DNA from 2 places in the Mycolicibacterium alvei genome. Region 1 is predicted to be linked to the other one. Evidence: riboswitches for the same ligand, from Rfam matches in the RefSeq annotation. Region 1 holds a riboswitch; the other holds the start of a gene.
The links. Region 1 has a riboswitch for S-adenosylmethionine ahead of G6N44_RS02655 (hypothetical protein). Riboswitches for the same ligand answer to the same signal wherever they lie in the genome.
Positions count from the first base shown of each region.

Region 2: another riboswitch for S-adenosylmethionine. It lies ahead of G6N44_RS11015 (bifunctional o-acetylhomoserine/o-acetylserine sulfhydrylase); the one in region 1 lies ahead of G6N44_RS02655 (hypothetical protein).

Region 1 covers NZ_AP022565.1:572,595-580,513, forward strand. The annotation lists gene G6N44_RS02640 (serine/threonine-protein kinase) at 1-1,359, opposite strand, end outside; gene G6N44_RS02645 (hypothetical protein) at 1,680-2,417, opposite strand; gene G6N44_RS02650 (hypothetical protein) at 3,133-3,360, opposite strand; gene G6N44_RS02655 (hypothetical protein) at 3,357-3,737, opposite strand; SAM riboswitch class IV at 3,767-3,876, opposite strand; partial or broken gene G6N44_RS02660 (IS4 family transposase) at 4,687-5,891, opposite strand; gene G6N44_RS02665 (ApeA N-terminal domain 1-containing protein) at 5,894-7,303, opposite strand; gene G6N44_RS02670 (hypothetical protein) at 7,763-7,919, opposite strand, start outside.
Region 2 covers NZ_AP022565.1:2,281,240-2,289,158, reverse strand. The annotation lists gene G6N44_RS11030 (FAD-dependent monooxygenase) at 1-1,071, shown strand, start outside; gene G6N44_RS11025 (class I SAM-dependent methyltransferase) at 1,092-1,817, opposite strand; gene metX (homoserine O-acetyltransferase MetX) at 1,814-2,944, opposite strand; gene G6N44_RS11015 (bifunctional o-acetylhomoserine/o-acetylserine sulfhydrylase) at 2,963-4,294, opposite strand; SAM riboswitch class IV at 4,462-4,593, opposite strand; gene G6N44_RS11010 (NADP-dependent isocitrate dehydrogenase) at 4,872-7,112, shown strand; gene G6N44_RS11005 (epoxide hydrolase EphH) at 7,123-7,919, opposite strand, start outside.

The DNA.
Region 1 (7,919 bases):
ATTCATCAGCATGCGCTTGAGGTCGGTGGTGTAGTCGGCTCCACCCAAGACTGCCCTGCAGGCGAACGCGGCCTGCTCGGGCGTCCATTGACCACACTTGTCCAGTCGCTGGGGTGAACACCCAGGCCCGTTGGGATTGGGCGCAGGCGTTGTCACCGCCACCGAGGGTGTCGCTACCGGACTCGTCGGAGGGGCAGGCTCCGGCGCAGCAGAAGTCGGGACAGGGGCCGGTGCCGCTGTCGTCGCGGTCGGGGATGGAGCCGATGTGGTCGGCGCATTGTTCGATGTGATGACGGTGGTAGTTGATTGCGGGTGCTGCCAAGGCCGCCACAGCACCCCGGTAACACCGAGCAGCAGCAACACCGCCGCAACCGAGCTGCCGATCAGCCACCGTCTGACCGAGCTAGCAGAGTCGCCACGGGCAGTAGCGCCAACGGGTTTGGACGGGGAAGCCGTGCGGTGGACCCTACGCACTGCGGGGCCAGGGGTGGTGGGCGCTGCACCAACTCTCCGGGTTTGCGGTGCAACGGTTTCGGTGAGTGCACGGGCGTAGTCGGTACAGCATGCGAACCGATTCTCGGGATTCTTGGCCAACGCGGCAGCCAGAACTGGGTCGAGCGATGCGAGTTCGGGTTGTATGCCACCAAGGAGAGGAACTGGCGCACTGAGGTGGCGACTGATGACGACGGCGGGGTTGGTGTTCGGGAAGAGCTGCGACCCGGTCAACAGGTGGTAGGTCGTCGCTGCGAGGGCATACTGGTCGGCCCGCCCATCCATCGAGTCACCCATGAGCTGCTCCGGGGCCGAGTAGGCCACTGTCCCGACTGTCATGTTGGTGGTTGTGATGCCACTGGTGTCATCGAGGGGGCGGGCGATCCCGAAGTCGGCGAGGTAGATCTTGGGGTCATCGGTGTCGAGGTCGGCGACGAGGATGTTGGCGGGCTTGACGTCTCGGTGTAGTAGGCCCTTCTTGTGGGCGTAGTCCAGCGCGCTGGCCACAGCCGTGACGATCGGCAGGACGTGACCGACCGGCATGCCCTGCGGGTAGCGCTGCTCCAGGAGATGGCTGAGGTCGGTGCCGTCGATGTAATCCATCGCGATCCACAGCTGGCCGTCGTGCTCGCCTCGGTCGTGAATGCCGACGATGTGGGGATGGCGCAGTCCCGAGGCGAGATCTGCTTCGCGGATGAACCGCTCCCGAAACGACTCGTCCTGGGAGAACTCGGGGCGTAAGACCTTCAGGGCTTCCTGGCGGGGAAGCCGGGGATGCTGGACGAGGTAGACCTCGCCCATTCCCCCGGACCCAAGCAAACGCAGAATCCGGTACCCGGCGAAGGTCTCACCGATCCGCAGCGGCATGGGCGAATGTTAGCCGCTGCCATCGCCATGCCCGACGACTTCATGTAAACGTGCTTGTTCGCTTGAGCGGTCGGTCACGTCGCCCGCAGTTAGCCGGGCGCATATGGCGAGTCCAAGGGTGTGGTAGGTGCCTTCAGGTGATGTGCACCAAGTTGTGCGAAAGTCTTTCGAGACGCTCGGAACTCGACTCTTACGAGACGGTCACGAGATGCCCGACACCGACACCGCACCTCCAACGACTCGCGCACCACCAAGCAGCATGATGTGTCAACGCTCTTGGCAAGTCCTTCGCGTAGACCGACAGCCCAGGGGCTTAGCCGCTAGCGCATCTCGCCGTCGATAAGCGCTGAAACTGCCTCACGTTCAGCGAGACCTAAGATCAAGCTGGTAGCGGCCATGGTGGTAATGATTGCGTTCACCTCCGTCATATGGGACGGGTCAGCCCAGTGTGCGACGACATGGCGAGACGGCATGGACGGCATCGGCTTCGGAATGTCGGGCCGCCACTCCTCCAACAATGAATGGAGTGGACGCTCAGCGAGTGCCACTCGAAATTCGTTCTTTGCAACGGCTTCTTGAAGTTTGATCTTCACCGAGCCGGTTCGGACGACGTTGTAGTTGAACGTTTTCTTCGACGTTCGCCGGAGCGCCGAGTCGATGACAGAAGTTGCGAGCGTGCAACATGCAGCCACATGCCCAGCTTCCAGAACGTCGATTGCTTCGAGCAAGAGCGGGGGCAGCATGGCCAGCGACTCCGCTACTGGACTTCCGTCGTCAGGATCGAGGGCGTCTCGGCAGTCCTTTAGTATGCGGTCCTTCGAGTCCATCAAGATGTCGAGGCGGTCGCGGCCAGTGTCTGCCGCGACAAGTGCATGGACAATGCTTGGGCACGGAACGAAGGCCAAGGGAATCCCCGTCCCGGTGATGTCCCAAGCCTTTTCGGTGTCAAGGTCGCTCGGCCAGTTGGGTACCCACTCCCGCAAAAATGCGGTGATCTCCCCAAACATGTCATAGGCCGGCACCAGAGACGGCAGCCAGTCCGAGAAGCTTTCGAGCACTGGGAGCACTGTCTCCCGTACCGAGTCGATTACGGGTTGTATCGCGATCCGCAGGTCTTGCACTGTTGTCGCAAGCGCTTGGGTCAACTTTGCGCGGGTCTCTGCGTCGAGGTCTTCCCATCTAGGCGCTGGTGCCCCTTGTCGACCCAGGTTGTAGTCCGGTTCGTCACCCATCGAAGTGACAATCGCTATAAATCACCCCGTCGGCCCGGTCTGCTCCATGGCGAGCCGCGCCAACTCGTCGGCTACGTCGAACAGGGGCGTCGTCGAGAGTTGGTGGTTTGGCTGCTGGCCGTGTTCCAGGCGTATTTGGGAATGTCATCGCCCTCAAAGCTACTGAATGCGGGCAAGATTTGGTGCATCACAATCCGTATTCTCGAGGTGGCGAACAGGATCTTGGAGCACGCGGCTATCGTCACCTCGAACCGTCCAGACTCGTGGGACCGTGCGCAGCAGCCTCGTGGAGACACACGGCGCACTCCACTATGTTGGAACGATCGCGCCGTGGCCTCGAATCCGTTATCGGCGATCTCCCCAGAGTCGTGCACTGGCACACTTGCGCCCGATCCACTCAATCGTCGGTGCGGAATCCGGAGCCGCATTCGAGCGACTGTGACGCTCGATGTCGTCAGGATCGAGGGTCGCAGGGGAGAAGCCCAGCTCAGCTGTCAACACGGCACACAACCGGTGCTCCGGCTCACTGGACGCATATTGCCTAGAGGTCTGCGACATCAGAGCGGCCCTGTTCCTCGGCATCGCACCGCCGCTTCTCCTCCCGATACCACGCCCACCGCCGGTGGATCTCTTCCAGGCCTAGCTTGCCCCGATCGGCGGCGGCGGCCAGCCGATGTTGCGCGATATCGTCCGAGTCGAGGGTGGCGGGCCAAAAGCCAAGTTCCCTTGCCAGCTCGGCACGTAAGCGGCGATCCTGATCCGTACTCACTCCTGGCCCTCTGCGATCTCATCTTCGGTGTGTACCTCTACGTAGCCCACCTCGTCCATCCAGCGGGCGAAGGTGATCTCGGCACGGTGGGCGGGTTCCAAGTCGCAAACGTCCTGCGCGAACTCAGCCTCGATCTCATCGGGGCTGAATACCTCACCGTCGCTGATGCGTCGGAATGCGACCTCGGGGCCAACGCTGGTGTAGATGCCGACAAGAGACGCCTCGATGATGTACTCACGGATGGCAGCATCACCGTGGAGATCGTACTCGCGCTTCAGTAGCTGCTCGTCGTCCAGCTCGGCTATCTCTTCGCGTAGCGCTGCAACAAGCTCGTGGTCGATCCAGACGATGTCGGTGGTGGTGTCGCTGTACAGCACGGGCAAGCTCCTCAACAGGGGCCTCCGAAGAGACGCTCTTCCTCACACCGGTTGGTGCGCGGCACCTCGTCATCCGGGCCACCTATGAACGTGGGGTTGGCGGACCGCTAGCCGGAGCTTGACGCGGCATCTCCTGAAGCTCAGGGAGATCAACGACATTCGGGCCGTCTACATTCCGTGAGTCGTGCGGGCACTACAGCGACTGTGTGGCGCATCAAAGCGGTTAATGACGATTCACCCGGTACTTACTTGAGGCGGAGAGTTCCGAATAATCCCTGGCCAGGGCAAAGGTTCTCGCTAGAAGTACCGATACGACACGGGATTGAGTCCTTTCGGGTGCTCAACGATTTCACTTCATCTATAGGGCGACTGCCAACCCTACTGCAGCACAACAAAATTACGGTGCCGCGTGCGCGCCGCGCGGCACCGGTCATACGATCGGCGTTGACTTCGTGACTGCCGAATGTCGCAACGACCACTTCAGTTTTGAAGCCCGACTCTGTGCGTGACTGCCGCATCACTCGCCAGGCTTTTGCTATCCAGCCCCACCCGCGAGTGTTACCGCTGGCGCGAGGTCGAATAACATCCAGTACGTTTCGGAAAGAATAGCTGAGGTTGGGTCTGCTGCACGGATAGATGACCACTGAGACGGCTTGCCCGGGTGGGCGGGCTGGCGGAATGGCCATCATGCGAGGCCCTAGGTGGACTCGTTGTCACGCGTGCCCAAATCGGTGTTAACCCCAATACCGTTCAGTTAAGGGCGGTGATTCTGATATGCGGCGGATGCTCGGGTTGAGGCCAGTGTTGGTGCGCAGTCCTTTTGACGTGCCACCTGGGCATTTTGCGTTTGATCACGCGGGGTGCTGAGCGGGAGCGCCGTGCTGGGTTGAGTCGACCAAGGAGTCGGTGCACGAACGCGCGCCAGTGCCGGTCGGCTGATCGTCGCTGGTTAGGGGGAAAAAGCGCCCTGCTGGGCGACGGATTGACGGGCGATACGCAGTGCCGCGGTGAAACTGACCAGATCGGGGTCACGGCCGGCGTGCGCGGCGGCCTCGCCCATCAGTGATCGAATTGCATAGTGGCAGCACAGATATCCCCAGATCTCCTGCAGGACGAGATCTGGGGATTTCAGCGCAACACCACCTTGGATCCACGTTGGTGGGTCTTGAGTTCGTCGAAGACGCTTTCGATCTCCCACCGTTGGGCATACGCGGTCGCCAGCACATCAGCAGGAGCTTCGGCGGGATCGAGCAAGGTCGTCATGAGTCGATAGACGGTGGGATTGTCGCGGCCATCATCAAGGGTGTAATCGATGACCCGCGCCAGCATCGGCTCGCTATGACGATCCTTGGACGCACGCAGATGCGCCAACCATGAACCGTCGGGCAGGTCTTCGACGTGTATCGGCGTCGGCCCGTTGCGTCCCGTGCTCACCCGCCACAGCAGGTCGCATCCGGTGTCAGAAGTATTGCGCCACAGAGCGTATGAAAAGAAACCGCGGTCGGCCAACAGCAGCATCCCCGGACTCAGCGCACCCCGTACACGCTCAACCATCGAGGCTTCAGAGTCCCGATAGGCGCCGATCGTGGCCGCAAAGATAGCGTGCGTACCGCACTCGGCGACAGCCAACAACCTCGCCTGCGGGAACGCCGACTTCTCGCCCTTGCTCACTGCGGGCCGACCGAAGAACTCGTCATTGACCGGGGTATCCGCCACATCAACGCACGTTCCGTCGATGGCGACCACTCGCCGCCGGGCCACCCACGTCCCTGGCGTATCAGGCCCACCCAACGGCTGAGCCACCCGCTCGAACAACGCCGCCAGCGGTGCCGATCCCAACCGCTCCCGAGCCTGAAAGATCGCCGACTTACCAGGCAACCGATACTGTTCGCGCCACCCCGATGCCCAGGCCAAACCATCAGTGAGCTGGGCCAACACATCCTCATACGAACCCTCGGAATACAGGCCCATCCCGATCGCGAAATAGGCCATCACCCGCGCCGGCAACGCACGATGACGCACCTGCATACGACCCGACGCCTCAATCACCTCATCGACCAACGCCGGCGGAAACACCCGCGTCAACACACCCACCGACACCAGATCCGACAACCGCCGATCCGACTCAGGCTTACGCCAACCCGCACGAGGCATGACTACAAACTACACCCTTGTAGTCTTAACTGAACGGTATTGGTGTTAACCCCCCATGGGCTGCCTGCGAGCAGCATCCGCGTGTTCGCGAGGTGATGACCGTACGACGATGAATCGCGATACCCCTCTTGCATTGTAGGAACATCGAATCCGGCTTTGTTTAGCATGTTCGTCCGCAGCACCCACGCGATGGAGTAGCTCAGCGCGACGAGCAAGTCCAGAAACTGGTCGGCGTCAACGTCATCAGGCAGCGACGGCTGATGAGCCATGAGGTTGCGTGCCGTTGACACAGCATTTGGCCAATCTGCAAAACCGGCGCCAAGACTCGGGATCGAGCGTCGGGCGTCGGTCAGCAAGTCTTCCATGCGGCTGCGAAAGGTCTGTTCGTTTATGTGTGAGAACGCTTCATTGATTGCTTTACCGAACTCGGCACGGTCTTCGTCTGAGTACTCGGGCTCCGTCATCCTCGTGAGCGCGGCCTCACGGGCGAGGCGGCGCATTTTCTCGATCCTGCTGCTTGACAATCCCTTTACGCGCTTTTCACCCTGGCCAAACAGGCGCCGGTGTAGTCCTTCGGCGACCGATCCAAGCGTCAGCACGCGTGTCTGAATTGCAACGCCAGGAAGGTCGTCCAGGACAGCAGCGTCGAGTCCTTGAGTCTCGTGACGGAAATCAATCCACGTTGCGAACTTCTCGGCGGTGAGGTGCTGCGTGCCTATCAGGGGATGGCCAGACTTCTTGACGGATTGTTGGCCGCGATCGACGATCCGCCATGCCCCTTCGGCCTCGGTCCGAACCTGTACGTTCGCGTCCGTCACTTCGTTCGTCGTGGCCAGTTCGATCAGCGTCGTGACTGCGTTAATCACTCCGGAGTCGAGATCGCCCAACGTCGCTCCAGTCAAGGCCGTAAATTCGAACCATCGCGTGCCGTCTTCGTTGTAGATGCGCAGGTGATCGCCGCTGAGGCTTTGCGCCTCGTCCTCGGCGTCTCCCCACCAAGACGCGGACACAACCTGAAACCTGACTGAGTGGTATACCTCGTCGGCCTTGATGTGCTCGCCGATGACGGCGTACCTAGCGCGGAACTGTTGGTGTGCCTCACTCGGCTCACGAAGGAACCCGAGCCTTCGGCTGCCGCCCTGCGCGCCAACGAGTGTGACCCGGGTGCCGTCAGCAAGTTCGCCGTGGATCGTCCTCTCCTGAAAGTCGGCGACGTGATGCTCCGGGTCGCCCGAAATGGCGACCATCGCCCCGCCGGTGGGCGTCCGGGTGAACGAGAACCGTCTCTCGATGAAGATCGCCTTATCCGTCTCCAACGTCGGGCGATCGTCACCGCCGGTGAGCAGTTGGCCCGGCACCCGCCGTTCGGTTGTATCGATCTGCCAGAACGTGCCTGCCGACGGTGAATCCATCCGCCGAGTATGCATCGGGCTACTGACATGCCAGCCGCGTCATCTCAACCGGCGGCAAACCACGATGGTCGCCCGGGGAGAACCCGAGTAAGGACATCGGGTCGCGCAGCCAGACACCAGATGTGGCGGATAGCAACGTGGATAGCAACGCGTTTCAATCCACCTGTATCCGTGGCTGTCCGGCGAGAACCGGATACCGGGCTTGACGTGCGACAACGGGGCGCCGGCGTACATTGGCGGACCCGCTAGACGACACTGGGGGTCAAGTGGTCGCAGGTTCAAATCCTGTCAGCCCGACAGACTAAAACCCGCTCTGACCAGTGTCGGAGCGGGTTTCTGCATCTCGGGATAGTGCCCATCGAGGCGGTCCGGTGTCCCAGTGGCCCAAGAGTGTCCCAGTAGCGCAGAGCAAGCAGGTCGCTCGACGTACAGGTATGCGCCGCATATGCTGCGCTACTGCTATTGAGCCGCATCATCGATTGCCTTCTTCAAGACAACAGCGGCGTAAGCGACTCTGTTGGTCAGCGAAGCGTTCCTCACATCAACTTCATCCTCTGCGACCTGAGGAAGTTGGTAGTCCGCCCAGGTCTCCTTCGGAACTAGTTGGCTGAACTCG
Region 2 (7,919 bases), 1.7 Mb from region 1:
GGGGGCCGTAGTCCGGTCAGGAAGAAGGCCGACATCGAGTTTCCCGGGCTGACCTCCGAGGTGATCGCACGGGTGGCCCACATCAGCCTGCCGGAGGAGTTGCGTTCCGGCTACGGCGCGTTGAACATTCCCGGTGTCGGACATATCCCTTTCGGGCACAATCGGTTCGACGGCGGTGTACTGATCTATGCGGAATTCCAGCAGGGACGGTCGATGCTCGGGACCATCGAATACGGATCCATCCTGCCCGACGACGCGCCGGACCTGACGATCGACGAGTTGCGTGAGAGCGTGAGGCGAGTGGTCGGCGCTGACCTGCCGATCGCGCCCCCGGACGGGCCGGGACCACATGCCCTGCGCCGGATCAACGGACAGAACACCCGTCAGGCAGCGCAGTACCGGGCCGGTAACGTCTTCCTGGTGGGCGACGCCGCACATGTCCACTCGGCCATGGGTGGCCCCGGTCTGAACCTGGGACTGCAGGACGCCATGAACCTGGGATGGAAACTGGCCGCCACGGTGCAGGGTCGGGCACCCGACGGTCTGTTGGACAGCTACCACAGCGAGCGTTGGCCGGCGGGGCAGCGGGTGATGATGCAGGCGATGGCCCAGGCTGCCCTGATGGCTGCCGGTCCCGAAGTCACCGCACTGCGAACGCTTTTCGGTGAACTCCTGGCGACGCCGGACGGCTCGGCGCACATCGCCGGGGTGCTGGCCGGCTCGGATGTCCGTTACGACGTCGATGACGAGCATCGGCTGTCCGGATTCTTCGTCCCCGATTTCGTCCTGGATGACGGTCGCCGGATTGCCGAGTTGCTGCAGTCGGGGAGGCCGTTGTTGCTCGACCTGTCCGGCGGCGACTACGCCGACGTGATCGAAGGCTGGCGCGACCGGCTGGAGGTGGCGGTGGCGACCGCAGAAGACCGGCCCGCCGCGTTCCTGCTGATCCGGCCCGACGGCTATGTCGCCTGGGCGGCAGACGATGTCGCCGAGTCCGACCGAGACCGACTACGTGGTGCGCTGCAGCGTTGGGTTGGGCCGGAATCGGAACTGGATGCGCTCAGCGCCTGAGGGCGCGGCGCCGGAGCGGACTAGGTCAGGGTCGCTCGGATACCGACCGTGACGTAGGGCAGCGCCAGGCCCGATGAATGGGCCAGCGCCGGGTGGGTGGCCAGCAGTTCACGCACCTGCACCAGCGTCCGGGTGCGCACCCGCTCCGGTGAGGTGATGCAGTAGCTGCGTGAGGCCACCAGATCGATGAGGGCCTGGGGCGTCAGGTAACTCGTCCACTCCACCTGGCGGCGTTCGATTTCCCCGAATGGCTCGGCCAGCGCCACCTCGTTGTTCGGATCGTGCTCGGGCCCGATGATGCGGCCCAGATCCTTGACCCAGCCCGACCGCTCGTCGCGCGTGTTCCACACCAGGCCCAACCGGCCGCCGGGGCGCAGCACCCGGCTGACCTCTTTCACGGCCCGCTCGGGGTCGAACCAGTGCCAGGCCTGGGCCACCAGCACGGCGTCGACGCTGTTGTCGGCCAGCGGGATCTCCTCGGCCGTGCCCAGCAATGCCGGGGTGTCCGGCAACGAGTTCGACAGCAGCTCAAGCATTTCCGGGATGGGGTCGACGGCGATGACGTCCAGTCCGCGCTCGACGAGCCGGGTTGTCAGCTTGCCGGTACCTGCGCCCAGGTCCAGCACATCGCGTGCGTCCGCGGGCAGCAACCAGTCGATCGCCTCCGGCGGATACGACGGCCGGCCGCGTTCGTATGCCGCGGCCTCTGAGCCGAAGGACAGGGAACGCGCCTCGGGTGAGCTCACCGCTGTGCCAGCTCCAGGGTGCGGCGGATCAATTTGCCCACCACTTCCGTCTCGACCAGGAAGCCGTCGTGACCGTACTCCGAGTCGACGACGTCGAGGCCGTTGCAGCCGGGCAGCAACTCGGCCAGTTCCTGCTGGAGTCGAATGGGGTAGAGCCGGTCGGAGGTGATCCCGCCGACGATGACCGGCACCGGGCACCGGCGCAGCGCACTGGCGACGCCGCCGCGATCTCGGCCCACATCGTGGGTGGACAGCGCATCCGAGAGGATCACATAGGTACCCGGGTCGAAGCGGCGGGCCAACTTGCCGCCCTGGTACTCGAGATAGCTCTGTACCCCGTAGCGCCCACCGGTGGCCGGGTTCTCGTCGCCCTGGGCTTCGTTGCCGAAGCGCTCGTCGAGTTCCTCTTCGCCGCGGTAGGTCAGGTGCGCGAAGCGCCGGGCGATCTCCATCCCGGACAGCGGCGCCCGACCGGTGTCGTGGTAGTCACCGCCCTGCCAGTCCGGATCCGCCTTGATCGCTGCCACCTGCGTGCTCTGGGTGCCGATCTGGTCGGCGGTGGCGCGGGCCCCGACGGCCAGGACGAGACCGGCTCGCACCTCGTCGGGGTGTCCGACCATCCATTCGAGCGCCCGGGCTCCGCCCATCGAACCGCCGACCACCACGGCCACCTCGGTGATGCCCAAGGCGGCCAGTGCGGCCCGGTCGGCCTCGACCTGGTCACGGATCGTGATCTGGGGAAACCTTGAGCCCCAGGGCTTTCCGTCAGGGGCCAACGAGCCGGGCCCGGTGGAGCCGCGGCAACCGCCGAGCACATTGGTCGAGATCGCGCACCACTGGTCGGTGTCGATCGGGGCGCCCGGTCCGGCAACCCCGTCCCACCAGCCTGGGGTCGGGTGGCCGTCGCCGGCCGGTCCCGTGACGTGCGAGTCGCCGGTCAGCGCGTGCAGCACCATCACCACGTTGTCGCGTGCCGGGGACAGCTCGCCCCATCGCTGCACGGCGATCGACACGTCCGGCAGGACGATGCCGCTCTCCAGCGTCAGGGCACCGATGTGCACCACGCTGGTCTCGCCTTCGGCGGGCAACGGGAGGGTGGACACGGCGGGTTCTTCGGTGATCGTCATGCCGGTCTTCTCGCCGTCCTACAGCGTCGCCGCGGTCTGCGCGACGCCGCTGAACGGACGGGCGGCGGCGAATCCCTGCTCCAGGTCGGCGAGGATGTCGTCGATGCCCTCGATACCGACGGCCAGGCGAACCAGACCGGGTGTGACGCCGCTGGACAGCTGCTCCTCGGGGGAGAGTTGCGCGTGGGTGGTCGAGGCGGGATGGATCACGAGCGAACGCACGTCACCGATGTTGGCGACGTGGCTGTGCAGCGTCAGCGCGTTGACGAACGCCTTGCCCGCGTCCACACCGCCGGCCAACTCGAACGCGAGCACCGCGCCGGTGCCCTTCGGGGCGAGCTTCCGGCCCAGCTCGTACCAGGGCGAGGAGGGGAGTCCGGCGTAGTTCACCGATGTCACGCCGGACTGCCCGGCCAGATACTCGGCGACCTTCTGTGCATTGGCCACATGGCGTTCAACACGCAGCGACAGCGTTTCCAATCCCTGCGCGATCAAAAAGGCGTTGAAGGGTGACAGGGCGCTGCCCAAGTCGCGCAGGAGCTGCACCCGGGCCTTCAGTGCGTAGGCCGGCGCGCCGAGCTCGGCGAACACCACACCGTGGTAGCTGGGGTCCGGGTTGGTGAAGCCGGGGAAGCGCCCGCTGGCCGTCCAGTCGAAGTTGCCGCCGTCGACGATCACCCCGGCGATCGCCGAGCCGTGCCCGCCCAGGTACTTGGTCGCCGAGTGCACCACGATGTCGGCGCCGAGCGCGATCGGCTGGATCAGGTACGGCGTGGCGATGGTGTTGTCGACGATCAGCGGGACACCGTTGTCGTGCGCCACCGCGGACACGTTCGGGATGTCGAGGATGTCGATCTGCGGGTTGGAGATCGTCTCGGCGAAGAACGCCTTGGTGTTGGGCCGCACGGCGGCGCGCCAGCTGTCCGGGTCGTCGGGGTTGTCGACGAAGCTGACCTCGACACCGAGCTTGGGCAGGGTGTGCTGGAACAGGTTGTACGTGCCGCCGTAGAGGCGCGGGCTGGACACGATGTGGTCGCCGGCGCCGGCAAGGTTGAGGATCGCGAATGTCGACGCGGCCTGGCCGGAGGACAGGAACAGCGCCGCGACCCCGCCTTCGAGCGCGGCGACCCGCTGCTCGACGACGTCGGTGGTGGGGTTCATGATCCGGGTGTAGATGTTGCCCGGCTCGGCCAGGCCGAACAGAGCGGCGGCGTGGTCGGTGTCGCGGAACGTGTAGGACGTGGTCTGGTAGATCGGCAGGGCACGGGCGTTGGTGGCGCTGTCCGGGGTCTGGCCGGCGTGGACCTGCTTGGTCTCGAAAGACCAGTTGGCGTTCTCTGGGGTTGTCATGGCTGGGTCTCCTCGGTGAGGGGATCGGAAGGTAGAAGTGTGGTCGGTTACCGGGGGTCGCGCCTGTCGTCAGCGACGACAGGCAGCAGACACCAGCAATTCACGGACACATACATATGGCTGACCTCCATCAGGTTTCCCTGTCTGTCTGGGGGCCCGTACCTTCGGACCCGCGCTTGCCTTGCAGCCGGCCGGAAAAGTTCCGTCGACTGCTCAACCTGGTCATCACCCGGGGCACCCCACCGCGGTTGGAGGGTTGCCGGCCAGCAAGCCGGGGCTTGATGCTGACACTCATGACCGGCCTGCAGCTTATCGCAACGCGCGGAGGCCGTGCCAGTCGGTTGTTCGGGGTGTTTGCCTGTTCTGCGCCCGCGGGACTGGAACACGTTCGGATCGGTCGGCATATGGAGGTGTCGGACGCCTCGCTGCGCACTAAAGTTACTGGTCAGTAACGAAAGCTGCCCCGCCGCGGTTCTCGGCGCCCTTGTAGTCTGGCCCGCGATACGACAGCAGCGAATAACCGCGGGTGACAACGAGTGATCCTCGTCGAACCGAACCTGACGCCGGGAGAGCAACCATGACTGCCCAGCAGCCGACCATCATCTACACGCTGACCGACGAGGCGCCGCTGCTTGCGACGTACTCCTTCCTGCCGATTGTCCGCGCCTTTGCCGAACCGGCCGGTATCGATATCCAGACCAGTGATATCTCGGTGGCGGCCCGCATCCTGGCCGAGTTCGGTGATTACCTGACCGACGAGCAGAAGGTCCCCGACAACCTCGGCGAGCTGGGTCGACTCACCCAACTGCCCGACACCAACATCATCAAGCTGCCCAACATCAGCGCCTCGGTCCCGCAGCTGCTGGCCGCGATCAAGGAGCTGCAGGAGAAGGGCTACGCGCTCCCGGACTTCCCCGGTGATGCCAAGACCGACGAAGACAAGGCGATCCGCGACCGTTATTCGAAGATCCTCGGCAGCGCGGTGAATCCTGTTCTGCGCGAGGGTAACTCGGATCGTCGCGCTCCTAAGGCGGTCAAGGAATACGCGCGCAAGCACCCGCACAGCATGGGCAAGTGGTCGCAGGCCTCGCGTACCCACGTGGCCACCATGAAGACCGGCGACTTCTACCACGGTGAAGAGTCGCTGACGCTCGACAAAGCCCGCAACGTGCGCATGGAGCTGCAGACCGCCGGGGGCGAGACCATCGTCTTGAAGCCCGAGGTGAAGCTCGATGAGGGCGACGTCATCGACAGCATGTACATGAGCAAGAAGGCGCTCATCGAGTTCTACGAGGAGCAGATCGAGGACGCCTACAAGACCGGCGTGATGTTCTCGCTGCACGTCAAGGCGACCATGATGAAGGTCAGCCACCCGATCGTGTTCGGCCACGCCGTCAAGGTGTTCTACAAGGACGCATTCGCCAAGCACGAGAAGCTGTTCGACGAGCTCGGCGTCAACGTCAACAACGGCCTGTCCGATCTGTACTCCAAGATCGAGACGCTGCCCGCGTCGCAGCGCGAGGAGATCATCGAGGATCTGCACCGCTGCCACGAGCACCGCCCCGAGTTGGCCATGGTCGACTCGGCCAAGGGCATCTCGAACTTCCACTCGCCGTCCGACGTGATCGTCGACGCGTCGATGCCGGCGATGATCCGGCTCGGCGGCAAGATGTACGGCGCCGACGGCCGCACCAAGGACACCAAGGCGGTCAACCCGGAGTCGACCTTCTCCCGGATGTACCAGGAAGTGATCAACTTCTGTAAGACCCACGGTCAGTTCGATCCGACCACCATGGGCACGGTCCCCAACGTCGGCCTGATGGCGCAGAAGGCCGAGGAGTACGGCAGCCACGACAAGACCTTCGAGATCCCGCAGGCCGGGACGACCAAGATCGTCGACATCGACACCGGTGAGGTGCTGCTGAGCCAGGAGGTCGAAGAAGGCGACATCTGGCGCATGCCGATCGTCAAGGACGCCCCGATCCGGGACTGGGTCAAGCTGGCCGTCAACCGGGCCAGGCTGTCCGGAATGCCTGCCGTGTTCTGGCTCGACGACGAGCGCCCCCACGAGAACGAGCTGCGCAAGAAGGTCAAGGCCTACCTCAAGGAGGAGGACACCGAGGGGCTGGAGATCACGATCCTGCCGCAGGTGTGGGCCATGCGCTACACCCTGGAGCGCCTGATCCGCGGCCAGGACACCATCTCGGTGACCGGCAACATCCTGCGCGACTACCTGACCGACCTGTTCCCGATCCTGGAGCTGGGCACCAGCGCCAAGATGCTCTCCATCGTGCCGCTGATGGCCGGTGGTGGCCTGTACGAGACCGGTGCCGGTGGTTCGGCGCCCAAGCACGTGCATCAGCTGGTGGAAGAGAACCACCTGCGCTGGGATTCGCTCGGTGAGTTCCTCGCACTCGGCGCCAGCCTGGAGGATCTGGGCAACAAGTTGGGCAATGACAAGGCCAAGGTGCTGGCTACTGCGCTGGACACCGCGACCGGAGAGTTGCTGAACGAGAACAAGTCTCCGTCCCGCAAGACCGGAGAGCTCGACAACCGTGGCAGCCAATTCTACCTCGCGCTGTACTGGGCCCAGGCGCTGGCCGAGCAGACCGAGGACAAGGAGCTGGCCGCGCACTTCGCGCCGCTGGCCAAGGCGCTCGGTGAGCAGGAGCAGACCATCGTCGCCGAACTCAATGCGGCCCAGGGTAAGCCGGCCGATATCGGTGGCTACTACTACCCGGACGCCGAGAAGACCGCCGCCGTGATGCGTCCGAGCAAGACGCTCAACGACGTGCTGACGGCTTCCGAGAAGGCCTAGGTTTGGCGGCTCACCCCGTCGCGCGCGTTTGACCGACATGCCGGTCGACGAACTCGGTGATCACCCGGGTGATGGTGTCGGGTGCCTCGAACATCGGGACGTGTCCGACCCCCTTCAGGGTGGTGACGACGGCGTCCGGCGCCAGGCTGGCGGTGAAGTGCCGGGTGAACCGGGGTGCCGGTAGCACGCGGTCCTTCTCGCAGATCACCAGCTGCGTGGGGGTGCGGGAATTCCGGATCTCCATCAGGCCCGCGGTGGTCAGCGCCTTGAGCATGAGCTTGAAGTACGCCGGGCAGTGTGCCAGGTCCTCGATCAGGTCGTGTCGGTCGCTGTCATTGAGCGCTTCGGGAGTTGCGCTTACGGCCAGATAGGAGATCTGTTCGGACAGTGGCAGTTTCAGCACCTGCTGGCGCAGTGCCGCGGTGGCCAGCACGACCGGCAGTGCGGCCATGAACTTGGCGATGATCTCGTACTTGACCGGGGTGAACCGAGACCAGCCGCCCGCGGGGGCGATGCCGGTCAGGGTACGGGCGCGGCCGCGACGTTCCAGCTCGAACGCCACCCAGCCGCCCAGCGAGTTCCCGACGATGTGGGCGGTGCCCCAGCCGAGGTCGTCGAGTCGGCGTTCGATGTCGTCGGCCAGGGTCGCGACGTCGAGGAGCATCGGTGCATGTGCGCCGCCGTGGTGGCCGGCCATGGTGGGCGCGAACACCTCGTAGCGCCCGGTCTGCGCGAGTTGGGGTGCGACGTACTTCCACACGCTCTGCGACAGCAGGAACGGGTGCAGCAGCAGGATGGGCTCGCCCG